4 regions of the Lysinibacillus sp. FSL M8-0134 genome follow, and region 2 is predicted to be linked to each of the others. Evidence: riboswitches for the same ligand, from Rfam matches in the RefSeq annotation. Region 2 holds a riboswitch; each other region holds the start of a gene.
The links. A riboswitch is a leader RNA that binds a small molecule or an ion and turns the genes downstream of it on or off. The one in region 2 is predicted to bind thiamine pyrophosphate.
Positions count from the first base shown of each region.

Region 1: it holds a riboswitch for thiamine pyrophosphate, as region 2 does, so the genes downstream of both, thiC (phosphomethylpyrimidine synthase ThiC) here and thiT (energy-coupled thiamine transporter ThiT) in region 2, are expected to answer to the same signal.
Region 3: it holds a riboswitch for thiamine pyrophosphate, as region 2 does, so the genes downstream of both, MKY49_RS11700 (ABC transporter substrate-binding protein) here and thiT (energy-coupled thiamine transporter ThiT) in region 2, are expected to answer to the same signal.
Region 4: it holds a riboswitch for thiamine pyrophosphate, as region 2 does, so the genes downstream of both, thiW (energy coupling factor transporter S component ThiW) here and thiT (energy-coupled thiamine transporter ThiT) in region 2, are expected to answer to the same signal.

Region 1 covers NZ_JBBPAJ010000001.1:141,848-150,181, forward strand. Annotated here, with positions in the region: gene MKY49_RS00730 (S-layer protein) at 1-53, opposite strand, end outside; gene MKY49_RS00735 (methyl-accepting chemotaxis protein) at 307-2,409, shown strand; gene MKY49_RS00740 (AEC family transporter) at 2,515-3,444, shown strand; TPP riboswitch at 3,523-3,637, shown strand; gene thiC (phosphomethylpyrimidine synthase ThiC) at 3,778-5,556, shown strand; gene MKY49_RS00750 (catalase) at 5,675-7,180, opposite strand; gene MKY49_RS00755 (helix-turn-helix domain-containing protein) at 7,465-8,334, opposite strand, start outside.
Region 2 covers NZ_JBBPAJ010000001.1:3,790,509-3,798,842, forward strand. Annotated here, with positions in the region: gene MKY49_RS19360 (aminopeptidase) at 1-821, shown strand, start outside; gene MKY49_RS19365 (hypothetical protein) at 961-1,095, shown strand; gene MKY49_RS19370 (beta-class carbonic anhydrase) at 1,263-1,826, shown strand; gene MKY49_RS19375 (GNAT family N-acetyltransferase) at 1,898-2,485, opposite strand; gene MKY49_RS19380 (polyphosphate kinase 2 family protein) at 2,704-3,507, opposite strand; gene MKY49_RS19385 (hypothetical protein) at 3,708-4,421, shown strand; gene map (type I methionyl aminopeptidase) at 4,450-5,205, opposite strand; gene thiT (energy-coupled thiamine transporter ThiT) at 5,487-6,047, opposite strand; TPP riboswitch at 6,167-6,274, opposite strand; gene MKY49_RS19400 (DUF4870 domain-containing protein) at 6,402-6,725, shown strand; gene MKY49_RS19405 (hypothetical protein) at 6,781-6,903, shown strand; gene MKY49_RS19410 (SMC family ATPase) at 6,944-8,334, opposite strand, start outside.
Region 3 covers NZ_JBBPAJ010000001.1:2,296,702-2,305,035, reverse strand. Annotated here, with positions in the region: gene parE (DNA topoisomerase IV subunit B) at 1-229, shown strand, start outside; gene parC (DNA topoisomerase IV subunit A) at 226-2,655, shown strand; TPP riboswitch at 2,784-2,894, shown strand; gene MKY49_RS11700 (ABC transporter substrate-binding protein) at 3,052-4,047, shown strand; gene MKY49_RS11695 (thiamine-binding protein) at 4,048-4,338, shown strand; gene MKY49_RS11690 (ABC transporter permease) at 4,338-5,111, shown strand; gene MKY49_RS11685 (ABC transporter ATP-binding protein) at 5,086-5,835, shown strand; gene MKY49_RS11680 (TatD family hydrolase) at 5,825-6,574, shown strand; gene MKY49_RS11675 (hypothetical protein) at 6,622-6,798, opposite strand; gene MKY49_RS11670 (solute symporter family protein) at 6,894-8,334, opposite strand, start outside.
Region 4 covers NZ_JBBPAJ010000001.1:784,053-792,386, forward strand. Annotated here, with positions in the region: gene MKY49_RS03825 (VWA domain-containing protein) at 1-1,706, shown strand, start outside; gene thiW (energy coupling factor transporter S component ThiW) at 2,874-3,374, opposite strand; TPP riboswitch at 3,467-3,574, opposite strand; gene MKY49_RS03835 (MFS transporter) at 3,640-4,836, opposite strand; gene MKY49_RS03840 (ABC transporter substrate-binding protein) at 5,178-6,251, opposite strand; gene MKY49_RS03845 (ABC transporter permease) at 6,248-7,045, opposite strand; gene MKY49_RS03850 (ABC transporter permease) at 7,042-7,851, opposite strand; gene MKY49_RS03855 (ABC transporter ATP-binding protein) at 7,841-8,334, opposite strand, start outside.

The DNA of each region.
Region 1 (8,334 bases), 3.6 Mb from region 2:
AGCGTCGCTGTAATAGCCGTGGCCATTAATGTTGATAGCGCTTTATTTTTCATGTAAGTCACTCCAATCAGGTTATTTATTAGTTAATATATCATATTTTTCTATAATTTAGAATCGGGGGAGGATGTTATACTATGAAGCTCTATTCAAATAAGTCATAAGTCCTTTCCTTTGTAAAATGAGTTATTGGCGAAATACCGGTATTTCTCTCTATTATTATGTAAAATTTCTACTTTATTCGATAAATATTTTATTGTGATACTATCTTCCATCCTTTATCATTATTATAAAAAAGGGGTGTTAGTGGTGAAAAAATCGAGGGGTATTGCATTAAAACTATCTTCCTTAATTATAGGATTATTTTTAGTATTATTTTTATCCTATACAGTGACCACGGGCATTATTATAAAAAAACAAAGTGTTGAAGACGCAGAGCATGGAACATTGCAAACGGCTGAATCTTCAGCAGCTATTATGAGTGAGCGTTTTAAGAAAGCCAATACAACATTACATACGACAAAGCGCATTATTGAAAGCATGGAGAAAAATAATACATTATCAGCTCAGGGCATCCTAGACATGATGAAAAGTAATTTAGCTAATAACGATGATTTACTTGGGGTTGGAGCTGTCTTTGAGCAAAATTCTATTATGCTGAAGCCGAATGATGAAGCTACTTTAGTGGATTCCAAAAATCGATTTGGCCCTTATTTAAGTAAAAATGGTAATGACATTACGACAGCTCTTATTGAAGGTGTCGATGATAAAAGTGTTTCTGAATGGTATTGGATACCAAAAGAAGAGGGACGCGCAGTTTTGACTGAACCGTATGATTATAATGTAAACGGACAAACCGTTTTAATGACAACCATTTCGGTGCCATTAGTCAATGCTTCTGGTTCATTCTTTGGTGTACTGACAGCAGATGTTTCTATAGATTTTTTAAATGAACTAACAGAATCGGTTGCACCAGAAGGTGGTTACGCAGCCATTATTACGAATAAAGGTATACTGACAGCCAATAGCTTTGGTAAAGAGCTAGATGGTCGCAATATGCAAGAGGATCCGACTTGGAAAAGTATAAGTAAGACAATGGAAAATGGCGAGCTAACAAATATGTACATTGATTCTAATCAGCTAAAGGAAAGGGCTTATAATGTCTTTGCTCCAATGATATTAGAGGATATTGATGAAACATGGACAGTTCAAGTCGTGTTACCCGAATCAAAAATACTAGAGACATATAATCACGTATTCGTATTTACGATTATTGCCTCCATTATTATGGTAATTTTAATGACAGCTGCAAGTGTGTTATTCATCTATAAACAGCTAAAGCCACTCAAGTTTTTACGTACATCTATCGAAACGGCAGCAGAGGGAGATTTAACCCAAAAGGTGGATGAGAAGTATATTAAGGCTGATGAAATTGGGGCAGTTGCATTAGCTTACAATAATATGCTAGATAAAACCAATGGTGCGATTCAAACCGTATTGAACTCTACTACATTATTAAACCAATCGTCCAATCAAGTACATGAGGCCTTTAATGAAATTGTAGCGTCTAGTCAAGAGGTGTCTGTTGCCATCAATGAAATTGCACAAGGCGCATCGAAGCAATCTGAGGATACGGAAGAAACGAATTATCGAATCATGGATTTATCTGAACAGATTGATGCCATTACAGCTCTTTCTAATGAAATGGATGAACTCTCTCATAAAACGAACGAAACAACAGAAAAGGGATTGTACGAGGTTGAAAGCTTACGTGAACGTAATATAGAGACAAATGAGATGAACGGTCGTATTCAACAACAAATCGAATCATTAGCCTCTCACATTGCGAATATTAATCATATCATTGCTTCGATCCAAAGCATTACTGAGCAAACTAATCTATTAGCTTTAAATGCAAGTATTGAGGCAGCACGTGCTGGTGAACATGGTAAAGGATTTGCTGTCGTTGCAGAGGAAGTAAGAAAGTTAGCCGAGCAATCTAAAAGTGAAACAGAAATTATTAAGAATACAGTAGAAAGCATCCTTGAAAATTCACAGCAAACAGTTGCTGTCATTGCATCTAATGCGGATTTAATGCAATCTCAAAATGAATCCGTACAAAGTACACAACTGGCATTTAAAGATAACAGTGATTTGTCACGTTCAATTGCAGCCTCTATTAGTGAATTAATGAGTAAGCTATCGAGTATGTTAGAGCATAAAAATCAAGCGATTATGGCCATCCAAAGCATATCAGCAATTTCAGAGGAAACGGCTGCCTCAGCTGAACAAGTAAGTGCATCTGCAATGGATCAACAAGCAGAGTTACAAAAAGTAGCCGAGTCTATACAAAATATGAACGATATTTCCAATGAACTGCAAGAAGTCGTGAATCGTTTTAAATTAGCGTAAAATGAAGGGCTGCCTAAACAAATAGGCAGTCTTTTTTTATTGGAAGAGACATTGACCTAGTAGAAATTCGGCACTACTATAAAAGAAGGGAAGGGGGTCATCGAAATGATGTATCTCGGAATGATTTTCTTTCAAATTGTTGCACCTATTTTAGTGTTACTTATAGTAGGTGCTATCTTACAAAAGAGATTTCGCTTTAATTTAAAAGCGTTGTCTCAGCTTATTACATATTGCTTTATGCCAGCAGCTGTTTTTGTAAATTTATATGAGACGAGTGTAGAGCTGTCTGTACTGGCAGAGGTCGGATTGTTTATTGTGCTTTTTATTGGGAGCCAAATGCTACTCAGTCACCTTTTTGCGAAGTGGCTTGGTTTAGTTAAAACAGAGGCAGCAGTTTTTAAAAATAGTGTTGTGCTCATTAACTCTGGGAACTATGGCATTCCGGTAGCTCAAATGATTTTTGTAACACAACCTATTGGTGTAGCGATTCAGGTCATCCTTGTAATCTTTCAAAATATGACAACTTATACATATGGTTTGTATAATTTAATTTCCTCTACCAAATCAGGAATGACGATTATTAAAGATTTTTTTAAAATGCCCATCATTCATGCGTTGATTATTGGTGTAGCCATGAACTATTTTAATATCGGTATTCCACAGTTTATTAAAATACCAATAGACCATGTAGCAGATGGCTTTATTGCTGTGGCACTAATCACGTTAGGTGCGCAATTATCGCAGCTTGAAATCAAATCTATGTTTAATAAAACGGTTTTCGTCAGCTGCTTCACACGTTTAATTGTCGGACCAGCCGTAGCTTTAGCCATTATTTTTTTATTGGGGTTAGATGGAGTTGTCGCTCAATCACTATTTATAGCCAGTGCTTTCCCGACATCCCGCAATAGCTCTAGTCTAGCATTGGAATACGATGTGGAATCGGCAACAGCTGCCCAAACTGTTTTATTTTCAACTATTGTCAGCTGTATAACGGTAACAATAGTGATTTATCTTGCGGACGTATTATTTGCTTAATCAATAGAATATTAAAAAATAATGAATGGAAAACTTCCATCTCATAGTAATATCTGCTACACTAGCATCAAACTAAATAGTATTAACTAGGGGAGTCTGATGAGTCAGGCTGAGAGGGAAACGCTTAGAGGTTTCTTGACCCTTTGGACCTGATCTGGCTCATACCAGCGTGGGAAAGTTAAGAAACTATTGCATAGTATGTGTATGCAATTTCAACCTTTACATTCGTGGCCGGATCCAAATAATTATTTTGGATTCGGCCTTTATTTATTTGTTAGGGTGAGCTAGATCCGGTCCTTGTAACAAAAAACATTTAAGGGAGAGAAGTAGCTCATGTCAGCAATTAGTGAAAAGAACATTACGATTATGTCTAGCTTTGAAGGAAGCAAAAAGGTGTATGTTGAAGGTTCCCGTCCGGATATTTTAGTACCAATGCGAGAAATTGCATTAAGTCCGACAACAGGAAGCTTTGGAAATGAAGAAAACGCCCCTATTCGAGTATATGATACGAGTGGTCCCTATACAGATCCATCTTATCAAGTAGATATTACAAAAGGTTTACCTGCCTTACGAAGTGGATGGATTCAAGAGCGAGGAGATGTAGAAGCATATGAGGGCCGCTCTATAAAACCGGAGGATAATGGTTTTCGTCGTGCAGATGATCCGCGTAATCATGAAAATGTCTTTCCTGAATTGGCAAGAAAGCCTTTACGAGCAAAAAAAGGGAGAAATGTAACGCAGCTGCATTATGCAAGACAGGGGATTATTACACCTGAAATGGAGTTTGTAGCGATACGTGAAAATATGGATCCAGAATTTGTCCGATCTGAAATTGCAGCTGGGCGCGCTATTATGCCTTCTAATATTAATCATCCAGAGGCGGAGCCAATGATCATCGGTCGTAACTTCCATGTGAAAATCAATGCCAATATTGGGAATTCCGCGGTATCGTCTTCTATAGCAGAAGAGGTTGAAAAAATGACATGGGCAACACGCTGGGGTGCTGATAATATTATGGATCTTTCAACAGGTAAGCATATTCATACAACGAGAGAATGGATTATTCGAAATGCAGCGGTACCAGTGGGGACAGTGCCAATTTATCAAGCATTGGAAAAGGTAAATGGCGTAGCAGAGGATTTAACGTGGGAAGTTTACCGTGATACGCTTATTGAGCAAGCCGAGCAGGGTGTAGATTATTTCACGATTCATGCAGGTGTACTATTACGCTATGTTCCCCTTACAGCTAATCGTGTAACGGGAATTGTATCTCGTGGTGGTTCTATTATGGCACAGTGGTGTTTATATCATCATCAAGAGAATTTCCTTTATACTCATTTTGAGGAAATCTGTGAAATTATGAAGACTTATGATGTTGCTTTTTCTTTAGGTGATGGCCTACGTCCAGGTTCAATTGCAGACGCCAATGATGAAGCCCAATTTGCAGAGCTTGAAACACTAGGTGAACTAACACAGATTGCGTGGAAACATGATGTTCAAGTGATGGTGGAGGGGCCAGGTCATGTACCGATGCATCTGATTAAAGAAAACATGGACAAGCAATTAGAAGTTTGTAAGGAGGCGCCTTTTTATACGTTAGGTCCACTTACAACGGATATTGCTCCAGGCTATGACCACATTACATCGGCTATTGGGGCAGCGATGATTGGCTGGTTTGGGACAGCAATGCTCTGCTATGTGACACCAAAGGAGCACCTTGGATTACCTAATCGCGAGGATGTTCGAGTGGGAGTAATTACGTATAAAATAGCGGCACATGCGGCAGATTTAGCGAAGGGGCATCCTGGTGCACAACGCCGAGATGATGCACTATCAAAAGCACGTTTTGAATTCCGCTGGCGTGATCAATTCAATCTATCTCTCGATCCAGAAAGAGCGGTGGAGTATCATGATGAGACTTTGCCAGCAGAAGGAGCAAAAACAGCACACTTTTGCTCTATGTGTGGTCCTAAGTTCTGTAGTATGCGAATTTCACAAGATATTCGAAATTATGCTAAAGAAAAAGACTTGAATACGACAGAAGCGATCCATCGAGGTATGAAGGAAAAGGCAGAGGAATTTAAAAAAGCGGGTAGTCAGATTTATCAATAATGTAAAAAGGCTTGTGTTGTAGTATCGACACAAGCCTTTTGTGATTAAAAAACTCCATGTGAGTGAAAAATTCACATGGAGTAAAAATTGGATTTGGATATCAATAATAAGTGGAATATTAAACGTTTGTTGGTTGTTTTACATATGGGTTTGTAAGATCCATACCTTCTAATGAAAGACCCATTGCTTTTGCTACACCTTCACCATATGCTGGATCTGCTAAATAGCAGTGAAGGATGTGACGGCGCTTGATGAATTCTTCAACAGAAGCCATATCATTTGCCGTATTTTCAAATAGACGTTGTTGCTCTTCTGCCGTCATAAGTCGGAATAGTTTACCTGGTTGTTCAAAGTAATTGTTGTCGTCTTCACGGAAGTCGTGAATACCTGCATGACCATCGATACGTAATTCAGGCTCTTTATAGTCTAAGTTATGCTCCCATTCACCATAGCTATTTGGTTCATAACCTAGTGTTGAACCAAGGTTGCCATCAAAACGCATTGCACCATCACGGTGGAAAGTGCGGAATGGACATTTCGGTGCGTTAACAGGAAGCATATAGTGGTTAACACCGAGACGATAACGCTGTGCATCTGCATATGCAAAGATACGACCTTGTAACATTTTATCTGGTGAGAAGCTAATACCAGGAACAATATTAGACGGTGCAAATGCAGCTTGTTCAACTTCTGCAAAATAGTTGTCCGGGTTTTTGTTTAACTCAAACTCACCCACTGGAATTAATGGGAAGTCTTTTTTATACCATACCTTTGTTAAATCAAATGGGTTGTATGGTAGCTCGCGAGCTTGCTCTTCAGTCATTACCTGAATGTACATTTTCCATTTAGGGAAATCGCCTTTTTCGATTGCTTCATATAAATCACGTTGTGAAGATTCGCGGTCTTGACCAATGATGTCATTAGCTTCAGCGCCAGTTAAGTTTTTAATGCCTTGCTCTGTACGGAAGTGGAATTTAACCCAAACACGTTCATTATCAGCATTGATAAAGCTATACGTATGAGAACCAAAACCATGCATATTGCGGTAACCAGCTGGAATACCACGGTCAGACATTACGATTGTCACTTGGTGAAGTGCTTCTGGTAATGAAGTCCAGAAATCCCAGTTAGAATTAGCGTTTTTCATATTTGTACGTGGGTCACGTTTTACCACGTGGTTTAAATCTGTGAAGTGTAATGGGTCGCGGAAGAAGAATACAGGTGTATTATTACCTACTAAATCCCAGTTACCTTCTTCTGTATAGAATTTAAGAGCAAAGCCACGGATATCGCGCTCAGCATCTGCCGCACCACGTTCACCTGCAACTGTAGAGAAACGTGCGAACATTTCTGTTTTTTTGCCAATCTCTGAGAAGATTTTAGCTTTTGTATATTGAGTAATATCATGCGTTACAGTAAAAGTACCAAATGCACCTGAACCTTTTGCGTGCATACGACGCTCAGGAATTACTTCACGGTTGAAATTTGCTAATTTTTCAACTAACCATACATCTTGAAGTAAAAGAGGGCCACGTGGACCTGCTGACATAGAGTCATGGTTACTTACTACTGGAGCGCCACCTGCTGTTGTAAAACGACGGCTACGATCATTTGCGTTTGTCATATTAGTTTACCTCCTGAAAAAAATGTGAGTCAAACTCTTCATCTATAACTATAACAAATATAAAATAGAATTGCTAGTACATTATAATAATTATCGTTAAAGAATTTATATATTTAAGTATAAACTATAAATATATGCGCTATACAGAAGTAATATACATAGTTTTTCACTTGAATTTTGCTAAGCTAATCTCAATTTGTAAAGTAATAAAGAGAAATGACTGCGTTAAAAATATCTTTATTGAAAATAAAGTGAGCTAATTGAAAACTATTTTAAACAAACTTTTATTTTTTTCTATATCGGTTTGGCGTAATACCAGTTTGTTGTTTAAAGATTTTAATGAAATAATTTGGATCATCGAATCCATTTAAATGAGCAATCTCACTAATTGCAAAATCTGTTTCTAGTAGCATTTTTGTAGCATGATGAATTCTAACTTGCTGTAAATAGCGCTTAAATGGCAGGCCTTGCTTCTTAGAGAAAATCGTACTTAAATAATTAGGACTAATTCCGAGCTTATGAGCAACAAAGGGTAGAGATAATGCACTATCTTTAAAGTGTTGATCAATTATTTCTAAAGCTAGTTCAACATAATCGGCTCTTTTCTCCATCCGGGCTTCTCTTGCTAACTCGATTAAAGTTTGTGTAAAAGAAATGATGCTGTTGAGAATAGTATAAAAAATAGGATGCTCGATAATGATGTGAAATAGCTGACGATAGTTTTGTTCAATAACAGCTTTTTCATGTAATTTATATTTCAACATAAAGCGCCGGATTTGTGCTAAGACACTTGTCAGATGAATACGTAAATCATCTTGTTCATAATAGATTCCCTCATTAGAAAGTCGATATAAAAAAGTTTTAACAGCCTCTAAGTTTCCATCTTCCAAACTACTTATTAATAATTGTTGCTCCTCTGGTGTTAGTAATGGATCAAAGGGCTGTGTTTCAAATTGTTTGCTGGCATAAAAAATATGACCAAAGCCTTCGTAAAAACTTTGATGTAGTGCACGCTTTGTTAATGCATACATATTTTTAATGGTTGTAGGTGTTCCATCATATATCCCGATATTTAAAGAACTATTACTAATCAAACGCCATTCCTTCATTAACGTTCGAACATCCTTCTCCACCATTTTTATATCGTCTGTGTC
Region 2 (8,334 bases):
ATAAATTTAGCTGGTCAGTGATTGCTGCACCTTCTAAGGCTTGGGCAGCAAAGGTTTTCCCTAATTTACCAGAAGAGCAACAAATCGATGCCTTATGGGAAGCGATCTTTGCAGCGACACGTATTGACGTTGAACAGTCTGTTGAAGCTTGGCATGCTCATGATCAGGAATTACATAGCAAAGCCGACTATTTAAACTCAAAGCAATATAAGTCACTTCACTATACTGCTCCAGGCACTGACCTCATGATTGAGCTACCTGCACATCACATATGGACAGGTGGGAGTAGTATCAACATACAAGGCCAGGCATTTATGGCCAATATGCCTACAGAAGAAATTTTTACTGCACCGTTAAAAACAGGTGTTAATGGCTATGTAACAAGCACTAAGCCATTAAGCTACGGCGGCAATATTATCGATCATTTTACATTAACATTTAAAGATGGTCGTATCATTGACATCAAGGCTGAGCAAGGGCAAGACATTTTAGCTGCTCTAGTTGAAACGGATGAGGGAGCTCATTACCTTGGTGAAATAGCATTAGTACCACATGCATCACCTATTTCACAATCTAATTTGTTATTTTACAATACATTATTCGATGAGAATGCCTCCAATCATTTAGCCATCGGAAGTGCTTATGCATTTTGTATAGAGGGTGGTAAAGAAATGACTACTGAGGAATTAAGTGCACATGGACTTAACCAAAGCTTGACTCATGTTGATTTTATGATTGGTTCGAACAAAATGAATATAGACGGAATTACTAACGATGGTCAAAAAGAACCTATATTCAGAGATGGAAATTGGGCATTCTAAATAATCCATTCCTACTACTAGTATTCTAGGCTAACTATGTTAAGGTTGTCATAAATTATCCTTAGATTTTACTAGGAACCTATTGTATAATTGTTTTAGGGTAATTAATAGATCATTTAAGTAGAGAGGAGCTCTAATAATGTTCATTACAACTGTTCTTGGCTTTACAGTAGTTTTATTAATTTCTATGGCATTCTTCATCCACTACCTACAAGTTGGTTTAGATAGCAAGTCTTCAGTAACTGTAGATCCAAAGCCAAACGAAAAATTCTAATGTATAAAAAACAGCTACTATAAAGGTAGCTGTTTTTTTATAGCCTACAATTTAAAAATGTATGAAGTTGCTCCTTTATTGTAAAAATTATCTGAATAAAGTCTTTATAGTTTGCATATTTAAAATTTTGCTCTAAAATATTTTTTGTAAGGAAGGGAGCAATTTTCATGACAATGTTACAAGATATTTTAGAGTTTAACAAAGTGTTTGTCGAAGAAAAAAAATATGAACCATTCATCACTACAAAATATCCTGATAAACGTATTGTTGTTTTATCTTGTATGGATACTCGACTTGTAGAGCTTTTACCGAAAGCAATGAATTTACGTAATGGCGATGTTAAAATTGTGAAAAGTGCTGGCGCTTTAGTTAGCCATCCTTTCGGCGCAGTTATGCGTAGTTTATTGGTTGCTGTTTATGGCCTACAAGCAGATGAAGTTTATGTCGTTGGGCATTATGACTGTGGTATGAGTGCAGTTGATCCCGAAGCAATGTTAAGTGAAATGATTAAAAGAGGTATTGATCCAAAAACAATTAATATGCTAGAATATTCCGGTTTTGACTTAAAAGAGTTTTTACGTGGTTTTGGTGATGTAGCGACAAGTGTTAAAAAAAGTGTTGATACAATTCGTAATCACCCGCTAATGGTGAAAGATGTACCTGTTCATGGCCTCATTATCGATCCAAATACAGGTCATCTAGATTTAATTGAAGATGGTAATAAACAATAGTCATTACCTTTTGATTTACAACTAATAAGGTGCCTATCTTTCTCCATAACGAAAGATAGGCACCTCTCTAATTATTCATCCTCTAAACGTGCATATATAAAATGATCTACCCATTGACCATTTATATACAACAGCTTTCTTAACAGACCTTCCTGTTGAAACCCTGCTTTCTCTAATACGCGCATAGAAGGTGCATTTTGAGTAGAAACATATGCCTCTACACGATGTAGGCCTATTTGATCGAACGCGAATCGTACCACCATATTTACGGCCTCTGTGACGATTCCCTTCCCTACATAAATTTCATCCATCGCATAGCCAACAAATGCACTTGAGTATGGTAAGCGTTTTACAGCATAAAGTGCAATATGTCCTATTAGATTGTTTGTACCATGCTCAAAAATACCAAAAGTATATTCTCGCTTTGACTCCATCAAATAGAGACTTTCTTGAATTTTTTTGTATTGAGCGTCAATTGTATAATATTCTGGTCTTTGTAGTGGCTCGTAAATAGACCAAAAGTATTTATTTCGGCTTACGAGACCCGTTAAACTTCGTGCATCTTTTTCTTGGAATGTGCGGATGTAGCATTTTTCTCCCTTTATCGTTACCACATTCCCACCCTTTTTTCTTAATAGATTCCAAATTTTAAGCACCATTTCTCCACACTAGCCTTCCAATAAATATCAGTACATTCATCATTCTGGTAACATCACTACTTTGAATTTAACATAGCTTAAAAAATGGTTTTCATTCGCTACATTTCAAAGGTTGAACATTTAGTTTATTTCATTGTATGTAAGAAAAGATGCTGCTACAACTAAAACAACTCATGTCCTATTTCATAGCAGCACAATTCATTATTTTGATTTGGTTCTTACTTCTCGTCCCCAATTTCTAAACTGGACGAATCAGCATCCTCTAGTTGGCCATTATCTAATACATTTGTTAAATGGAGACCACGTTTTAGAGCCTCTCGTTCAATATGTGCAATGGTTTCCTGCAGCACCTGTACACGGGCGTGCTTTTTATCATCACCAGCAACTAAGATCCATGGAGTATCCTTTTTATCAGTCTTTTCAAACATTTCATTTGCCGCTTCAATATACTGTGGTGTTTTTTCACGATTTCGCCAATCTTCGTCTGTTAGCTTCCAAGATTTATAAGGGTTTTGTTCCCGTTCTTTAAAGCGTTTTAATTGTTCTTCATCTGATACATGAAGCCAAAACTTAATGATTATGTAATCTCCTGCAGTTAAAATTTTCTCGAAGTTATTGATTTCTTCATACGCACGAGACCATTCATCCTTCGATGCGAATCCTTCGATACGTTCTACTAATACACGACCATACCAAGAACGATCAAAAATAGCGATTTGCCCATGCTGCGGTAACTTTCTCCAGAATCTTTGTAAATAGTTATAGCGCAATTCATGAGGCTGTGGAGCTGAAATAGGGTGTACAACATAACCTCGTGGATCGAGACGTTCAATTAGTCGTTTAATAGCGCCACCTTTACCAGCGGCATCCATTCCTTCAAATACCAAAATTAAACCAATTTTGTTTTTTAATAAAAACTGTTGGGCATTTAACATTTCATATTGGAGTACTTTTAATTTCTTTTTATACATTTTTTTATCTAGTTCAATCGATAAGTCTAGATTTTTTAAATTTTGTGCCAATGAAACTTCACTCCTTTTATGTAGATAATCCCATTGTACTAAAGAAAAATATAGATGCCTATTGAGATGGTAAATTGTAGTGATTATTAGCAAAACAACACGATACATTGTTGGAAATTTCCGTTATAATAAAAAAAGTGACAGTACTATACTTATTTGTCTTTTCCCTATACAATCTAAACACGAAGGGAGAGGAAATCATGCCTCGGTTTATCTTGATGACAATCTCTTATCTTGTCTCATTCATCCTAACCTTTTTATCCTTTTTCATGAAAATAAACGGTCAATCTTCTCTAGAAATTTCTAATCGGTTTTCTGTAGTATTTGCACCAGTTGATATTAGTCATGCAATATGGATTGTCATTTATTTATTAATTGGCTATTGGTTATTGGTGAACATTAAAAAGACATCTATGAAACAGTCTGCTCTCTTTAGTTGCATAAATATTTTGCAAGCCTTAACGATATATGTATGGCATCATGAGTTATTTATTGTTTCTCTTGGCATCACCTTGCTTTTGGTCTTGTACTTATTTATGTTGTATAATACGTACTCTCTTCACGACAAAGCGTTGTCAGGTCGTATTCCTTTCTCCATTTATTTTGCATGGATGACATTTATCTTGATTACGAATAGTAGCTTTACGTTAACGGCTTATGGTTGGAACGGCTTTGGTCTTAGCACTCCTCTTTGGGCAGTAATTTTACTGACACTTGGTGGAGCTATTGCACTACATATCCGCTTTCATCACTTTGATACCATGTATCCGAGTGTTTTTATTTGGGCTTATTTAGGAATCGCTTTACATAATGGTTTTGATGAGCTTCTTGTAACAACTGCCGCCTTATTTTTATGTGGTGTTCTCTTTGTTGGTATTTTATTTATTAAAAAAAATCCTGCCCACCAAAAATAAATTGGTTAGCAGGATTTTAAATTATATCCTATTCTTCATCTAAGGAAGTTAAAATAATTGGTTTATCTTTAGTGACAATAACTGAATGTTCAATTTGAGCTACAAGCGATTTATCAGGTGTAACAAATGTCCAACCATCACCAGCTTCTACAATATGCTCTGCTTTTGCTGAGATAAATGGCTCAACAGCAAGCACCATTCCTTCTTTCATAATCGTAGAATCCCATGCATCATAATAATTTAAAATATGATTAGGCTCATCATGTAAAGATTGACCTAAGCCATGTCCTGTTAAATTCATAATAACAGTTAAACCATTAGCATTCGCCTCTCGTTCAACCGCTTTACCTATTTGATTTAATTTAGACCCAGCTTTAACCTTTGTCATTGCTCGATCAAAAGCACTTTTAGCAACTCGGCATAGTTTTTCTTTGTCCTCATAACCCTCACCAACAACAAATGAAATGCCAGTATCTGCAAAGTATCCATTTAATGACCCAGAAACATCGATATTCACAATATCCCCTTCTTGAATAACACGTTTTCCTGGAATACCATGTGCCACTTCTTCATTGACACTAATACATGTATATCCTGGGAAATCATATTCCCCCTTAGGTCCAGAAATAGCACCAGCCTCTGCAAACATGCGGCCAGCAATTTCATCTAGCTCAAGTGTTGTAACACCTGGTTTTGTTGCTGCTTTCATGGCTTCACGAATTTCGGCACAAATGCGTCCAATTTTTTTAAAAGCTTCAATCTCTTCTTGCGTTTTTACAATCATGTATAACGTCCCTTTCATCTAATATCTATTCTTTAATATAACATAACTTTTTATGCGTATAACGATAAACGCTTTAAATATTGTATGCTTTCCTACAATGCAAAGTGCTAAACGAGCTATTCATGACCAAAAGTCCCTTCACATGAGTGAAGGGACTTGCTTGTTGTTGAAAAAAGTTGATAATTTTGCTAATGATTCTGTGCGAAAGCGAATATCATCAAGTAGTATAGAACGAAAAGCTTTTATACCCTTTTACAATAAATCATTTGAGGAAACTTTTATTATGCTTTTCTTTGCATTAATTGTGGAGCGGCTGTGAATAAAAGCACGCCTACAATTGCCGTTAAAATGGTTGCTGGCAACATATATGTACCATTATAAATGATAGAATAGATCCATGCATTTTGATCACCCGCATACTCTGCAAAAAATACAGCTCCAGCAATTGTATGTGCTGCGTATCGTAAAAAGCCTGCAAAAACAGTACCTACGATAATGTAAAGTGCCATTTTCGTTTTGTTCATATTTTTTGCAGCATCCAACACAGGTCCACGTACAACCGCTGCTAATCCTACAACTGTAAAGGCAACACCATAATCCAATAATCCTTGAAGCCAGTGCACAATATAAGCACCAAACATGGTTTGCATAACACCCACAAGTAATCCCGTTGTTAGCCCAGCAACTAAGCCCCAACGAAATGCAATTAACATAATAGGCACCATGACAAGACTAACAGAGCCACCTTGTGCCCATACTTTAAAGGATACTTGATCGAGCACAAGGCCAATCGCTGCAAATATCGCAATCTCCACAAGCATTAATAGTCTTTTTTTGTCCATACATATTCTCTCCTTTGTTCCGATGTAGGATACAAGAGCAGGAATAGAAATGCAGACATCTTTTTTATTCCTAAAGAATGAAAAAACGATGCCAGGACAGAGCCTGACATCGTACAAGTGTCGGTTTCTATCCACATCCCTACGCAAGTGTTAACTTACAGGTTCAAAGAGTCAAGGCATTACGTGCCCAGTCTCAGCTGACATCATCAGCTCCCCTTGTGGTCGTTACATCTGAATTTATTTGAACAATCCCATTGTACGCAAAGGATTGGATGATTACAACCTTTTCCATACATTATTTTTTTGAAACTTTGCCGTTTTTCATGCGTAAATATTAAAAAAGGAGGTACAACTATGGAGAACCAAAAAATTTTATCTGCCTTTAGTTATCTTAGTATTTTCTTCGCCCCTTTTATCGTCCCATTAATTGTTTACTTTGTAACGAAAGATAGTGATGTAAAAAGACATTCAATTCGTGCACTTGTCTCTCATTTAATTCCTTTTGTTTTTGGCATCCTATTTTTTATTGTCTTTGTTTTTTCTACATTAAGATTAGATCCAACGTCAAGTAATAATACTGTGATGGTTGTTTGGTTAGTTTCATTTGCCGTTTATGCCATTGTCTCACTTGGTATTGTCATATGGAATATTATTCAGGCTGTTCGAGTAATCCGTTAATGTTTCAATTTTAAGCGAAACAGGTAGTAATAATTGTAAAAGGAGCTGTTTTTTAATGAAAGTATCAAACGTTGTGAAAACTGCTGTAAAATTGGCACCTATTGTTATTCCTATCGTCAAAAAAGTAATGGCTGCAAAAAAAGGAACAACTCCTACAGCCACTTCTCGAAAAAAATAAAACAAAGGCGTATTCCCTATTTCGGAAATACGCCTTTCACTTATTTCACTTCAAAGTATGTCTGACTATGGCCATTTAATGTCTTTTCTACATGTAAAACCGCTGGCATTGCAGATTTTAATTCAGGCACATGAGAGATTACGCCAATCATGCGACCAGAATCCTGTAAATCAATTAATGTATCGATTGCTTTATTTAATGATTCCTCATCAAGCGAACCAAAGCCCTCATCAATAAACATCGTTTCAATATGAATATTACCTTGGAAGCTTTGAATTACATCTGCCATTCCTAAGGCAAGGCTTAATGAGGCATTAAATTTTTCGCCTCCCGATAATGTTTTGACATCTCGTAGTTGATCGGTATAAGCATCGTAGACATCAAGACCTAGTCCGCTTTGTTTCGCATGCTTTTCCAATCTATCTGAACGTCTGAGCTCAAATTGACCATTTGATAAATGATAAAGGCGAATATTGGCAGCTTCAGTAATTTGGTCTAAGTAATTAATTTGAATATAGCGCTCAAAAGATAGCTTTTTCGAATTTTGGCCGTTTAATAATCCATAGAGCTCCTTTACTCTTCCCGCTTCTTGCTCAAGTAAATGAAGCTCCCTCGCTATTTCTTCTACTCTTTCAATAAAACCTTGGCAAGCTTGAGCAAAACCTCTCAACTGTTGTAAACGTTTAAATGCTTCCTCATAAGATATACGAAGTTGTTCTACTTTGGCTTCCATGGACACTAAATCTTGTTGCTCTTTTCCTTGAAGATACATAGCCCCTTCAGTAATTTGGATTTGCAATGTGTGTACCTGTAAAGCATAGTCACTACAAGCTTTTCGAAGGGTCTCTATTTGCAATAAACTCCGTTTGGCAGCTGTATATTCCTCGTAGCTGTCAAAGCCTATCTCCTGCATGCTTGCTGAGAATTGCTGACGTTTTTCATTCATTTTGAGTTGTAATTCTTCAAAAGTTTGTTTGGCTATTTCCATCGTCAATTTTGCATTACTTGTTGCTTCCTTCGCTCTATGCAATTCGTCTTGACTCTCTTGCCATCTTTTTTGCAAATCCATTTTTTGTTTACTGATATCTGTAAGCTGTTGCTGTAATTGCTGCAAGGTTGGTAAATGGTTTGGCATATGTTTAAGCTGTTCTTCAAGAACTGCTTGCAGTCTTGTCATTTCTTTCAACTGCTCAGCTAAATATTGCTCTAAGTTCATCTGTTTAGTTCGTAGCTGCTCTATTCTCTCACGTTGCTGCTTAAGTTTTAATCGCATATCTGCTAATTGATGATGAACAATTTTTAATGTCGCAATCTCTTGCTCTATGTTGTTTAATGTAGAGATGAGCTGTGCATGGTCTTGCTGTGTAATGTGCTGCTCTTCTAGTTGCTGACAGGTTTCTTGATAAAGCTGTTGCGCAGATGACAAGAGCG
Region 3 (8,334 bases), 1.5 Mb from region 2:
GATGAATGCAGACCAGCTTTGGGATACAACGATGAACCCTGAGACACGGACATTAATTCGTGTCACAATCGAGGATGGTGCACGTGCAGAGAGACGTGTCACGACGTTAATGGGTGATAAGGTAGAACCCCGTCGTAAATGGATCGAAGCCAATGTAGACTTCGGTATGGAGGATGATGCCAATATTTTAGAGAATGAATTCATCCAACAAGAGGAGGACCAAGCATGAGTAGTACGGAAAAGTTTCAAGATTTACCTTTAGAAGAAGTAATGGGTGACCGCTTTGGTCGCTATAGTAAATATATTATTCAAGACCGCGCGTTGCCTGATGCACGTGACGGTCTTAAACCAGTACAGCGCCGTATTTTATATGCGATGTTTACAGAAGGAAATACCCATGATAAGCCGTTCCGAAAATCTGCGAAAACAGTCGGTAATGTAATCGGTAATTACCATCCACACGGAGATAGCTCTGTCTATGAAGCGATGGTGCGTATGAGTCAGGACTGGAAAGCACGTCATATGCTTATTGAGATGCATGGGAACAATGGTTCGGTCGATGGAGATCCACCAGCTGCCATGCGTTATACGGAGGCACGATTATCTGCGATTGCTGGTGAAATGCTACGAGATATCGGCAAGAAAACAGTTGAGTTTGTACCGAACTTTGATGACCAGGATATGGAGCCAACTGTTTTACCAGCACGTTTCCCTAACTTACTAGTGAATGGGTCTACAGGGATTTCGGCGGGGTATGCGACAGATATTCCGCCACATGCTTTAGATGAAGTGCTAGATGCCGTATTAATGCGCTTAGATAAGCCTACTGCGACAGTGGATGAATTAATGACGGTCATTAAAGGGCCAGATTTCCCAACAGGTGGTATTATCCAAGGCGTTGACGGCATTAAAAAAGCATATGAAACGGGTCGCGGTAAAATTATTGTCCGTGCACAAGCGGTTGTGGAGCCTATTAAGGGTGGTAAAGAGCAAATTGTTATCACAGAATTACCATACGATGTCAATAAGGCGAATCTTGTGAAAAAAATTGATGAGCAACGCGTAGATAAACGTCTTGAGGGGATTGCGGAAATTCGTGATGAATCTGATAGAACTGGCTTACGTGTTGTCATTGAACTGAAAAAGGATGTACCAGGACAAGGAATTCTCCAATACTTATTTAAAACAACGGATTTACAGGTAGCTTATAATTTTAATATGATTGCCATTCATAATCGTCGTCCAACAATGATGACCTTACCATTATTATTGGATGCCTATATTGCCCATCAAAAAGAAGTAGTCACGAACCGTTCCATTTACGATTTACAAAAGGCGAAGGATCGTTCCCATATCGTGGATGGGTTAATTAAAGCCCTTTCCATTTTAGATGAAGTGATTGCAACAATCCGTTCTTCTAATGATAAAAAGGATGCCAAGCTTAATTTACAGGCGAAGTTTGATTTTACAGAGGTACAGGCAGAGGCGATTGTCAGCTTGCAATTATACCGTTTAACCAATACAGACATTACAGAGCTTCGACAAGAACAGGACGAGCTAAATAGGTTGATTGCTAAGCTAGAGGGGATTTTACAAAGTGAGGCAAAGCTTGTACGTGTCATTAAACAAGAATTGCTTGATATTAAGAAACGCTTTACAGAGCCTCGTCGCTCAAGAATTGAGCAAGAAATTGAAGAGATTAAAATTACCTTAGATGTTCTTGTACCAAGTGAAGAGGTTGTCGTAACCGTAACGAAGGATGGCTATATTAAACGTACTTCGACACGTTCACATGCCGCCTCGAATGGTCAGGATTTTGCGATGAAGGATTCGGATTACTTATTGTATGAAGCAACCTTAAATACACAGCACCATTTACTCCTATTTACAAATCGAGGCAATTATATTTATCAGCCTGTTCATGAGCTGCCAGATATTCGCTGGAAGGATCTTGGTCAGCATATTTCAAGTATCGTGCCAACGGGTGAAGATGAGTCAATTATCGCTGTATATGGCTTTGAAACATTTGATCAACCAAATACGTACATCTTCACTGCGACAAAGGATGGTCAAATTAAACGCTCTCCACTTGCCGATTACGCGGTGACACGTTATTCAAAACCAATTAAAACGATGAATGTGAAGGCTGGCGATGCCATGATCTATGCAGCGTTTGTGACGGATGACGTGGAATTGATGTTAACAACAGATACGGCTTATTCAATTCGTTTCCCAATGGAGGAATTACCAGTAACAGGTGTAAAAACAGGCGGAGTAAAGGGCATTACGCTAAAAGATGGGGAAGCCTTAGTCGGTGTGAATGTGCTACAACCTGATCAAACGCAATATGTTGTCATTGTGACACAGCGTGGGGCTGTTAAGAAAATGAATGTCGCAGAGGTTGAAGTAGCCAGTCGTGCAAAACGTGGTCTAAAAGTATTAACAGAATTAAAAGCAAATCCGCACCGCATTGTGGCCGTTATTCAAGCAACAGATGAGGAGCAGATTGTTATTGAAACAGAAAAAGGCGTGCAAGAGGTGTTAGATGTCCAAGCATTGACTCGTGCTGATCGCCATTCCAATGGATCGTTTAAAGTGGATATCGCAACAGATGGGGCTATTTCCCATGTTCTAACGACCAAAAAGGAACAATAACCAAGCTTTTTTAACGCCCAGTCTCTTTTGTGAGCTGGGCTTTTTTTGGTGTAAAACGGTTAAACCAAATTAGTACCTTGTCTTTTAAGAGTAACTATGGGTATAATAATCAACGAAAAGTTCATAGCGAAAGAATGTAGGGGGGCTAGTAGTTGCTAGCTGAGATTGTGTCCGATAGACGCTGACCCTTTGAACCTGATTTGGCTCGTACCAGCGTAGGGAACATCTATTCAAAAAAGCAAAGTTTTGAAGATTGATTGCAATTTACGTCTGGGAGGAATCCTAGGCGTTTTTTTATATTTTCAAACACCTCTTGCCCATCGTATTTACGCTTTCTTTCTGGTGACACGCATTCCTTTATGAACACTTTCATATTACAAACTGGGAGGACCTAGCATGAAAAAATGGTTATTTATTCTATTGGCTGCACTTGTAACATTAGTGGGCTGTAGTGACAAGGAGGACAAGCAGGCAACTGATAAGCTAAAAAAGGTGTCAGTAGTACTGGATTGGACTCCGAATACAAATCATACAGGGCTGTATGTCGCGAAAAAGCTTGGTTATTTTGAGGAACAAGGCTTAGATGTTGATATTATGATGCCAGGGGAAGCGGGAGCAGATCAGCTTGTAGCTTCTGGTAAGGCAGAATTTGGGGTAAGCTATCAGGAAGGCATCACACAGGCACGTGTCCAGGATGTACCACTTGTTTCGATTGCCGCCATCATTCAGCATAATACATCGGGCTTTGCTTCGATTGCTTCTAAAGGGATTACCTCACCAAAGGATTTCGAAGGTAAAACTTATGGCGGTTGGGGAGCCCCACTAGAGCAAGCGGTACTCCAATCGTTAATGCAAACAGAAAATGCCGATATTAATCAATTAGATATTGTCAATGCAGGTGATTTAGATTTCTTCACGATGATGGAAAAAGATATTGATTTTGCGTGGATTTATTATGCATGGACAGGTATTGAGGCAGAGCTTCGTGGGGAAAAGATTAATATGTTGTATTTAACGGATTATAGTGATCAGTTGGATTATTATACGCCTGTATTGGCTACTAATGAAAAAATGATAAAGGACAATCCTGATGTTGTAAAAGCCTTTGTTGCAGCTGCTTCTAAAGGTTATGAATACGCAATCGAGCATCCGAGTGAGGCTGCAGATATTTTGCTAGAAGCGGCACCTGACTTAGATAAAGATTTAGTGCATAAAAGTCAAGAATGGTTAGCTGATAAATATCAGGACGATGCGAAGCAATGGGGAGAGCAAAAGCTTTCTGTATGGGAAAACTATGCTAATTGGATGTCTAGCAACAAGGTATTAGAGGGCGAGTTTGATGCAAAGCAAGCCTTTACGAATGATTTCTTACCTAAAAAGGAGGCCAAATAAATGGCAAATTCATTAATCAGTGTCCAAATTATCCCGAAAACAGAGAAATATGAGGATGTCATTCCTTATGTGGATGCAGCCATTGCTGTGATTGATGCATCTGGTGTGAAATATGAAGTACATCCGCTAGAAACGACGATGGAAGGTGAGCTGTCAACATTGCTTCAACTTATTGAGAAAATGAATGACAAGATGATAGAGCTTGGTGCTATTAATGTGATTACACAAGTGAAAATACTCTATCAGCCAACTGGTATTACCATGGATACATTAACGGAGAAATATCAGTAATGAAACAAGCGTTTCAAAAGGGAAGGACGATCATCTTTATCGCCTTCCTCTTATTCATCTGGGAACTAGTCGTGCATGTGGCTGAAGTTCCCCATTGGCTTCTACCTGCACCAAGTCGTATTCTGATGGAAGGCTTTCAGTCGTATCCAACCTTTTTACCACATGCTTTGGCTACGGTGCAATTGGCCATATTAGGCCTTGCTATTGGTATTGTTTGTGGTTTAACGGTAGCTATTGTGTTGCATCGATTTTCGTTTATTCGGGAGTTGTTTTATCCGATTTTGATCATGTCGCAAAATATCCCAATACTTGTCTTAGCACCGCTCCTCATAATATGGTTTGGCTTTGGCTTATTACCAAAGCTCATTATTATTTGCCTTGTGTGCTTTTTCCCGATAGTCATTGCGGCCATGGACGGATTTCGTCAAACTTCACCTGAATTAAAGCACTATTTTGCGATGATTGGTGCGACAACTTCGCAAACTTTTTGGAAATTGGAATGGCCGCATGCATATCCTGCTATATTTTCAGGCGTTAAAATCGCTGCTACATACAGTGTCATGGGTGCTGTCATTGCAGAGTGGCTTGGTGCGAAAAAGGGTATTGGCGTATATATGACCTTAGCTCAATCCTCCTTTCGCACGGATCGTGTATTTGTCGCGATTTTTGCCATTGTTTTGTTAAGCTTACTGTTGTTTAGCAGTATACGATTTATAGAAAAAATCATGGTGAAGGGGAGAGGTAACCATGCTCAGCATTCAAAACATCAGTAAATCCTTTGATGCCCTGCAAGTCCTTGAAGATCTGTCCTTTGAGGTTAAGGATGGCGAGTTTGTAGCTATTGTGGGACCTTCAGGAAGTGGTAAAAGTACGTTGTTTCAATTAATAGGTGGTGTCTCTTCAATCGATCATGGGGCCATTTTATTAAATGGAGAGGATTTACAGCAAAAGAGAGGGACGATTGGCTATATGCCCCAGCAGCCTTGTCTATTGCCTTGGCGTACCATCTTAGAGAACGTTACCATCGTGGAGGAATTACAGCGTAAACCAAACGTCGAACGTGCCAAGGAATGGCTAGAAAAGGTTGGTCTTGGGTCCTTTATCGATGCCTATCCAAATGAACTGTCAGGCGGCATGCAGCAGCGAGTCTCCTTCATACGTGCCTTAGTTAGTGATAAGCCCATTTTATGCTTAGATGAACCCTTTTCGGCGCTAGACGAATTTACGAGATTGGAAATGCAGGCATGGCTTTTATCTATCTGGGAAGAGTACCGGAAATCTATTCTATTTGTTACGCATAGTATAGAAGAGGCTCTCTTTTTGGCAGATCGAATATTAGTCTTAACGAAAAGGCCTGCAACGGTTAAAAAGGAAATGATCGTACCGTTTGCTAGACCTCGCCGAGAGGAAATTCGTCATTCTGCTGCATTTACAGCCTTAAAGCAACAATTATTTATGTATTTACAAGAAGAAAAGGGTGATATGCATGCTGATTGATGCTCATATTCATTTAGATCAGTATAAAGATGAGGAGATTCCAACTTTGCTAGAAGATGCCGATTTTGTCATTGCGGTTAGCATGCATTTGACATCATGCCAAAGGACATTGCATTTATCAAACAGCTATCCTCAAGTTAAGGTAGCTTTTGGCTTTCATCCTGAACAGTCTTTACCAAGTCAATGTGAAGAGGATGCACTATTTGATTGGATTCGTTGTCATGCAGATGAAATGGTCGCTGTTGGAGAGGTTGGCCTTCCTTATTATTTAAGGCAAGAACATGCTATTGATGACCGTCCTTACGTGGTGCTATTAGAGCGTTTTATTGTTTTGGCAAAGGAACTTAGCAAGCCGATTATCTTACATGCTGTCTATGAGGACGCTGCCATCGTATGTGATTTGCTTGAAAAGCATCAGTTTCATCAAGCTCATTTTCATTGGTTTAAAGGGGATGAAACTGTAGTGAAACGCATGATTCAGCATGGTTATTTTATTTCCATCACCCCTGATTGTTTGTATGAAAAAGAAATTCAACAGTTGATTGAAACGTACCCTATTGAACTCATGATGGTAGAAACAGACGGTCCTTGGCCGTTTGAAGGTCCATTTACGAATAAGCGAACATCTCCGTGGATGATGCATTCGACGATTGAGGTGATCGCGCATATTAAGGGGCTGTCAACACAGGAAGCGGCTAAAATCATTAGTGAAAATACTAAGAACTTCTATCAGCTTTAATAGTTCTTCTGCATTAAAGTTAAGAAAAAAGCAGTATAGGGTACGAATTAGTCGTCCTTATACTGCTTTTTATGTTTTGAGTAATCATGCTCTAATTTTTCATTCTTTGTTTTTGTTACACGTTCATGTGTACTAAAGGAGATCGATTGTCGATTTTTTTCAACATCCTTGCCTACTGTCCGTTTAACATGCATTCGTTGCTTTTTAGCTTTAGATTGTGACATACATTTACCCTCCAATCCTTTCTAACATTATAGTAGCGAATAGGGGAGAAAAAGTAAAACCTCGTAAGCAAGATACTTACGAGGTTCTCATGGTATTAGTGAGATACGTCCTGTACAGAAATACCTGTGTTAGCTTTCACGTCTACTTCACGATATTTCGACTCATCACTTTCTTTAGATAGTAATGTGCCAATAAAGCCACCAAGGAAACCAAGTGGTACAGAAATTAAAGCAGGATTCGTTAACATGATTAATGGTTCACCAACGAAAATTGCCTTACCTTCAACTGGATTCCACACGTTTGGTGAAATAGCTACTAATACTAATGCTGAAATTAAACCTGTTAACATCGCTGTTACAGCACCAGCTGTATTAAAGCGTTTCCAATAAATTGTGTAAATGATAACTGGAAGGTTAGCAGATCCTGCAATACAGAATGCTAGAGATACTAAGAATGCAACGTTTAATGTTTGTGCACCAAGCGCTAATAGGATAGAAATAACAGCAATTGTAATCGAACCAATACGAGCTGCAAGAACTTGCTCTTTTTCTGTAATTTTACCCTTTTTAATAATTTGTCCATAAATATCATGTGATAGGGCAGATGCACCTGACAGTACAAGACCTGCTACTACTGCAAGAATTGTTGCGAATGCTACCGCACAAACAAATGAGAATAGAATGTCGCCACCAAGTGCTTCTGCAAGAAGTGGGGCAGCCATGTTACCAGCAGCGTTTGCCGCGATAATGTCTTCTTTCCCAACGAATGCTGCTGCACCGAAACCTAAGAAAATAGTTAGAACATAGAAGATACCTACAATCCAAGTTGCCCAAATAACCGAAGAACGAGCTGTTTGTGCGTCTTTTACTGTGAAGAAACGCATTAAGATATGTGGTAGCCCCGCAGTCCCTAATACTAACGCAATAAGCATTGAGATAGTATCAAGTCCATCCGTATATTTTAGACCTGGGTTTAAATAAGCAGCACCACTATCAGTAGCTGTTGTCATTTCTTTGAACATTGTAGATATACTGAAGCCGAACTCTTTTAATACTAAGAACGAGATAATTACTGTACCTAACATTAAAAGACAAGCTTTAATGATTTGTACCCAAGATGTTGCAGTCATACCACCGAATAGTACGTAAGTTGTCATCATGAAACCAACGATTAATACGGCGATCCAATAGTCGATTCCTAAAAGTAATTGAATAAGTGCTCCTGCACCAACTAGTTGTGCAATCATGTAGAATAAAACAATTGTAATAGTGCTTAAAGCAGCTGTTCCACGTACTTTTGCGTTATTGAAACGCGCTGTAATCATGTCAGCTAATGTAAATTTCCCTAAGTTACGTAATGGCTCAGCTACGATGTATAACACCACTAAGTAAGCTACTAAATAACCAATAGAGAAGAAGAATCCGTCAAATCCAAATAATGCTACTGCACCAGCGATACCTAGGAAAGAGGCTGCTGATAGATAGTCACCAGCGATAGCTAGTCCATTTTGCCAGCCTGTTAAGCCACCACCAGCA
Region 4 (8,334 bases), 3.0 Mb from region 2:
TTGTCAATGGTTACGAAACAGCCTCACCTATCGCAGCAGCACTTGGTAGTCAATCCATAGCCTTTGATGTTATCGAGCCTAAAAGTTTACCAAATGAACTGTCCAGCTATTTGCAATATAATGCAATCATTTTTGACAATGTTCCTGGCCATTTAGTAGGTGAGGCAAAAATGAGTGTTATTGAGCAAGCTGTCAAAAACTTTGGTGTAGGTTTCACCATGGTTGGAGGGGAAAACAGTTTTGGTTTAGGGGGCTATTTCAAAACGCCAATTGAAACTTTATTACCTGTAGAAATGGAAATAAAGGGAAAAGAGCAACTACCTTCATTAGGATTAGTCATTGTACTCGATCGTTCTGGCAGTATGTCTGGGTCCAAGCTCGAGCTTGCTAAGGAAGCTGCTGCACGTTCAGTAGAAATGTTGCGCGATGAAGATACATTAGGATTTATCGCCTTTGATGATCGGCCATGGGAGATTATAGAGACAGCGCCTCTGAGTAGTAAAGAAGAAGCTGTAGATACGATTTTATCCGTTACACCAGGTGGTGGAACAGAGATTTATAGTTCACTTGCAAAAGCCTATGAAAATCTTGCAGATCTAAAGCTGCAACGTAAGCATATTATTCTCTTAACAGATGGGCAATCACAGTCAGGGAATTATGAAGATTTAATTGCTGATGGGAAAGAGAACGGTATTACATTATCGACTGTTGCGATTGGTCAAGATGCCGACGCAAACTTACTAGAAGCGCTAAGTGACATGGGCAGTGGTCGTTTCTACGATGTTATTGATGAGCAAACCATTCCTTCTATTTTATCTCGTGAAACAGCTATGATTTCCCGTACCTATATTGAGGATAACCCATTTTATCCAGCAATCTATAATGCGGCAGGTTGGAATACACTGTTTGCTAATGGTGTCCCTCAAATGAATGCATATATTGGGACAACAGCTAAACAAGGAGCTACCGTCATTGCAGAAAGTGAGAAGGAAGATCCTGTGTTAGCACAGTGGCAATACGGTCTAGGTAAAACATTCGCCTTTACATCCGATTCTACCGGAAAATGGACAGGAGATTGGGCAAGATGGCAGGATTGGGGGACATTTTGGCAAACACTTATTTCACAAATGCTTCCTAGTTATAATGATGTTGCCTACGATGTGAGATTGGAAACAGATGGTTCCTTTATGATTACAGATCCTACAAATGAAGCAGCATTTTTAGATATTGTAGCAGTTAATGAAGCAGGTGAAGAGCTAGAAACACAACTTGAAACCATTTCGACCTCTCAAGTTCGAGCTACTGTACAGGCTGAACCAGGATTAATTTTCTTCCGTATAGCTGATGAAAAGCAGGCCATATATCAAGCAGGACTAAGCGTTCCTTATAGTGCTGAATATGAACTACTTCCTGTAAATGAACATTTAGTAGAAGAATTAACCAAACAAACTGGTGGATCTGTCTTAAAGGAACCACAAGAAGTTTTCCGTGACTTTGCAAAAAAAGGAGCGGACCGTCAAAACATTGCCTCATGGCTTCTCCTAGCAGGCATGCTACTATTCTTTATTGATATTACAATAAGGCGTTTTGGCTGGAGCTTCCTCACAAAACCGAAGAAAAAAGAACAGCTCGTTGAGGAAAAACCTGTACAGGCAGAAGACACCAATGTTGCCCAATTATTAAAGGGTATGAAAAAAAGATCGTAATATAGTAGAAGCAGTACAAAACGAAACAGTTTTGTACTGCTTTTTTATATTCTTTGAGGTGAATGAAAAAGTAGTCCTCGATTGAGCGGTGAGGGTGAGTGCACTGCAAAGAAGTGTAACTGCTTATAGAGTTGAGGAAAACGCTCCAAGAAGGGGGATCCTCGCTCGAAAAGTGGGGGAAAGCGCTCCAAGGGGTGTTGTATCCGCTCGAAAAGTAAGGGAAAGCGCTCCAAGAAGTGATGTATCCGCTCCAAAAGTAAGGGAAAGCGCTCCAAGGAGTGGTGTATCCGCTCGAAAAGTAAGGGAAAGCGCTCCAAGGAGACAGGTCTCCGCTCGAAAGTAAGGAGAAGCGCTCCAAGGAGTGGTGTATCCGCTCCAAAAGTAAAGGAAAGCGCTCCAAAAAGTGGTGTATCCGCTCATAAAGTGAAGGGAAGCGCTGCAAGGAGACAGGTAACCGCTCGAAAAGTAAAGAAAGCGCTCCAAGGAGACAGGTCTCCGCTCATAAAGTGAAGGAAAGTGCTGCAAGGAGACAGGTAACCGCTCGAAAAGTAAGGGAAAGCGCTCCAAGGAGTGGTGTATTCGCTCCAAAAGTAAGGGAAAGAGCTCCAAGGAGTGTTGTATCCGCTCCAAAAGTAAGGGAAAGCGCTCCAAGAAGTGATGTATCCGCTCCAAAAGTAAGGGAAAGCGCTCCAAGGAGTGGTGTATCCGCTCGAAAAGTAAGGGAAAGCGCTCCAAGGAGACAGGTCTCCGCTCGAAAGTAAGGAGAAGCGCTCCAAGGAGTGGTGTATCCGCTCGAAAAGTAAGGGAAAGCGCTCTAAGGGTTGGAGTATCCGCTCCAAAAGTAAAGGAAAGCGCTCCAAAAAGTGGTGTATCCGCTCATAAAGTGAAGGGAAGCGCTCCAAAGAGTGTTGTATCCGCTCCAAAAGTAAGGGAAAGCGCTTCAAGGGTGTTGTATCCGCTCCAAAAGGAAGGAGAAGCGTTCCAAGGGTTGGAGTATCCGCTCCAAAAGTAAAGGAAAGCGCTCCAAATATGAGGGAAAGCGCTCCAAGGAGACAGGTAAGCGCTCCAAAAGCAAATGTCCTCGCTCTAAAAGAACAAACAAAGTTATCATCAGATATAATTAAATTTCTCCATCTAATACTATATAAAAACACAGAACCCGTTCACTCAATAAAGTGAAGAATTAAAGCTCTTTACTAGGACGGTCTTCCGCAAACTGTTAGCAATCACTACGCCTAAAAGAGCACCTATAGTACTGGATGTTAAAAAGGCTGGCATGAAGAATAAGGCAGCTACGGAGGTCCCCATTAGTAACTTTGCATAAGGTACAGCAATCAGTGAAGCAAGAATTCCTGTTCCAATGATTTCGCCAATGCCAGCTAACCACATTTTACTGCTGTATTTATAAGCGAGAGCAGCACATAATGCGCCAATAACACTGCCAGGGATCGCTAATAATGATCCTGTCCCTGTAAGGATTCGAATGATGGCAGTAACAAAGGCAATTAGGACTGTAGGAACTGGCCCTAATAGAATTGCACCTACCACGTTAATTGCATGCTGGATGGGAAAGGCACGTGCAATTCCTGTCGGGATGGAGACAAAGGTAGAGCCTGCTACGGCAATAGCTACTAATAAAGCCATGACCGTTAATTTACGAATTGACATCAAGTTCACTCCTTTTGATAAAGTTTCACTAGGGAAATAAAAAGGCCGCTACCTAAAAACAATAGGAAGCGGCCTCGCGTATACAATGATAATAGCAAGTAGCGCCACTTCCCTCCGCTAGTATGAACTAGATCAGGTTCAAAGGGTCCGTATCTAAACATATACGTCTCAGCCTTTTAAAGACTCCCCTAGTGGTTAATTTTATTTAATTAGTTGACCAACATTAATGTAACATACTGCTAAAAATAGTCAATGATTTTTCAGACTACTTTGTATCTGGATGCATTAAATGAGGTGCTTTTTTCAATGTCCAGACAAGCGCAAGGAAGAAACATGCTAATAATATGATGGAGCCAAAAATATACGGGCTGTTCATATTCCAGTCGAATAATAGACCTGCTAATGCTGGTCCAATCATATTACCAAGACTCATATAAGCATTATTCAAGCCTGCAGCAAATCCCTGTTCTTTCTCTGCAAGCTTTGAGATTAGCGTATTAACAGCTGGTCGAATTAGTGTTGTTGCTGTAGAGAAAATAGTTGCTACAACTAATATAAGGGCAAACCCAGAAACGAATAATATTAAGAAAATAGCAACGGATGCAATAAATAAATTGACTAATACGACTTTCATTTCACCAAAACGATTAAATAGTGGTGTAATAATAAACATTTGTACAACGACCCCAAAAGCACCACCGACAACTAAAATAATCGCGATATCTACGGGTGTGTAATTAAACTTTTCTGTCACGAATAAGGACAAAGTCGTTTGGAAATTAGCAATGCCGAACGAGAACACGAGCATAATTATGAGCATAACAAAATAAGGCATATGTATGGAACGAGCCATTTGCTTCGCCAGATTGTCTTGCTTTTGTTTCTGCTGAGCAGTGTTTGGTTTGGTAGAAGGTAATAAAAAGTAAGATAAAATAGATGCTACAATGGCAGCAGCTCCAGCTGTGAAAAATGGGAAGTGTAAGCTTACCTTTGCCAAAAAGCCACCAATACCAGGTCCTATCATAAAACCAAGAGACATAGCAGCACCTAACATACCCATTCCTTTCCCACGTTCTTCATAGGTTGTGACGTCGGCTACAAAAGCCATAATAGGAGGTGCAACAAATGCAGAACCAAGACCACCTAAAAAGCGTGCTAGAAAGAGCATCCATACGTCTGTAGCAAGGCCAAAGCCGATTTGTGCAAGACCTGTCACGATAAGACCGAAAATAATTAAATTTTTTCGACCATACTGATCCGAAAGATTCCCAGCAATTGGAGAAAATACGAATTGAGCTAAGGCGAACGTTGCAATAAGCATACCTAGAACTTGTCCTGCTGCACCGAATATTTTTAAGTACTCAGGCATGACAGGAATAATAATCCCAATACTCCCCATTGCGATAAACATGTTAAACATTAAAATATACAAAGCCGCCTTATTGGACTTCTGCTGGGTCATCGAATAAACCCCCTTTTTTTGTAATCAAATATAGTACAGTCTATCATAAAGAATTATCGCTTGGCTATTAGTTAAGATTATTGAAGTGGTTCGATATTTAGAATGGTTTTCCACAAAAGTTTTCTTCTTAGGTTATTTAAGATGACATGTGATGCTATATTTCTAAGTTTTAAATAATAAATTATTCATTTGACAATTGCATGATAGAAGGGGTATGTGAAAATGTGGTCATATACTAAAGTTTCTGTGACAGAAAGAACTGAATTGTTTTTTAACTATAATGAATATGCATGCAGATAAAAACTAGCGAATTGGTGTGTGAACCAATTCGCTAGTTTAAATTATCGTATACTCATTTTAAATTCTAAAAACAATTCATTATATTTTCCTAAATAGTCTGGCCCTAAGTTTTTATAGACCTCTAATGTTTCTCGTTGTTCCTCTGAAGGGTAATAGCGTTCATCAGAAACAACTTCTTCATCCATTAAGTCCATCGCTGCAATATTAGGCGTAGAATAGCCCACATAATCGGCATTTTGAGCACCAGATTCAGCACTTAGCATAAAGTTGATAAAGGCATGGGCACCATCGATATTTTTCGATGTTTTGGGAATAACCATATTATCGAACCATAAATTCGAACCTTCGTCAGGTACAGCAAAATCTAGTTCCTCATTTTCATACATCATATCGGCTGCTTGCCCAGACCAAGTGAGGGCTACAGATGCCTCATTATTGATCATTAATGGTGTAATTTCATCACCAATAATGGCTTTTACATTGGGTGCTAGTGTGATTAACTTATCAGTCGCTTCACGTAGTTCGTGATTATCTAATGAGTTCAGTGAATAGCCTAGACTGTTTAAGCCCATTCCAATGACTTCACGAGCACCGTCTACTAAAAAGACTTTACGCTTTAATGAAGGATCCCATAAATCTTCCCAAGAAGAGAAATCTAAATTACCAACAAGACTCGGATTATAAACAATGCCTACTGTTCCCCAAAAATAAGGAACGGAATATTTATTGTCATCATCGAATGGTAAATCTAAGAAGTAAGGATCGATATTTTTTAAGTTAGGGATTTTCGTTTTATCTAAAGGAATCAATAAATTTTCTTCCTTCATTTTTTCAATCATATATTCAGAAGGGACAGCAATATCGTAAGCTGTTCCGCCCTGTTGAATTTTTGTCATCATGGCCTCATTGGAGTCGAACGTTTCATAGATGACATGAATACCTGTTTCTTTTTCAAATTGCTTTAATAGGTCAGGGTCGATATATTCTCCCCAGTTAAAGATCGTTAAAGTGTTTTTTCCACTTTTACCGCCACCTGCACTTAAGGCGTCCGCCGCATAGAATAAAAGGGCTGAAACAACAAGAATGGCGATGGTTGCTTGAATTAAAGACTTCATCGTTGCCCCTCCATTCTTTTACTTGTACGACTTGTAATGAAATAATACCCTACGACGATTAAAACAGTAACAAAGAATACTAAACCAGAAATAGCATTAACCGTTAGAGAAATTCCTGCACGCGCCATTGAGTAGATTTCAACCGATAATGTACTGAAGCCATTACCAGTAACGAAAAATGTCACGGCAAAATCATCTAATGAATAAGTAAGAGCTAGGAAAAAGCCTGCAAAAATACCTGGTTGAATATAAGGTAAAATAACACGCATCATGACATCCTTTTTTGTTGCCCCTAAATCTAATGCTGCATCAATTAATGATTTATTCATTTCAAGTAGTTTAGGTAGAACCATTAATACAACAATCGGTACACTAAATGCGACATGTGCTAATAAAACAGAAGCAAAACCTAATTTAATGCCAACCATTGTAAATAAAATTAAGAAGCTTGCCCCGATAATAACGTCTGGGCTGACAATTAAGACATTGTTTAACGATAGTAAAGTATTGCGCATTTTTGAGTCTTTGACTGTGACAATACCAATGGCCCCGAGCGTCCCAATAATAGTAGAAATTAAAGCAGAAAGTAATGCAACAATTACAGTATTAATTAAAATAACGAGTAGACGTGAATCCTCAAAAACAGCCTGATAATGCTCTAATGTAAAGGATTCGAAATTATTCATGGAACCGCCACTATTGAATGAGTAAAAGATTAAATAGAAGATTGGTGCATACAGAACGATAAAAACAATCGTTAAATAGACTTTGGCTGATGTAGATAGTTTGTTCATCGTACGCGACCTCCTTTATCTTTTTGTCCCGTAATTAGCATAATGATTACCATGAATAAAATTAAAAACACAGCAATAGTTGAACCCATGCCCCAATTTTGTGTCACAAGGAATTGCTGTTCAATCGCTGTACCAAGTGTAATAACACGGTTCCCAGCAATTAATCGCGTAATCATGAACAGTGATAGAGCAGGAATAAAGACGACTTGAATCCCAGATTTAACGCCATCCATTGTCAGTGGTAAAACAACACGACGGAAGGTAGTAAAGGCAGATGCTCCTAAATCACGGGATGCATAAATAAGTGTTGGGTTTAAACGATCTAGCGAGTTGAAGATCGGTAAAATCATAAATGGAATAAAAATATAGACTGACACAAAGACAAAGCTAATATCCGTAAAGAGCATTTGCTTTGGATCGAAGCCAAAAACTTCGATAAATGCATTAATTGGTCCGTATAAACCAAAGATACCGATAAAGGCATATGTTTTTAACAATAGATTAATCCATGAAGGAATAATAATTAGCAGTAGCCAAAGTTGCTTATGCTTTGTTTTCGTTAGAAAATATGCAGTTGGGTATGAAATTACTAAAGTAAAGAATGTAATTAAAAATGCATACCAAAACGAACTCAATGTCATCTTTAAATAAACAGAAGTAAAGAACGCTTTATAGTTATCGAGCGTGAAATTGCCATGTAAATCGAGTAGGGAGTAATAAACAACGAGTGCAATTGGCGCGATAACGAAAAAGGCAATCCATAAGACATATGGAAATAACGCTGATTTCGATGTCTTAGTTTGCATCTTCGTCGTCTCCATATGACTCTAATCGTTTATCGAACTCTTCCTCTGTTTCGTTTAAACGCATTACATGAATCGCCTCAGGATCAAAGTCTAAGCCGATTTCTGTCCCTACTTCTGCTTTTTTCAATGAATGAACTAACCATTCATTGCCATCCTTGTCGTACGTAGATAATTCATAATGAACGCCACGGAATAGTTGAGTATCCACTTTTACGACAAGTTTGCCTCTTTCAATTGTTGTCATTTCTAAATCTTCAGGACGAATGACAATATCAATTTTTTCATTTGGCTTCATCCCTTGGTCGACACATTCGAAAATTTTGCCAGTAAACTCCACTTTGAAATCTTCAATCATTACACCAGGCACAATATTAGATTCACCAATAAAATCAGCTACGAAGCGATTAATTGGTTCATCATAAATATCTACTGGTGTACCAGATTGCTGAATTTCCCCTTCACTTAAGACAAAAATTTCATCAC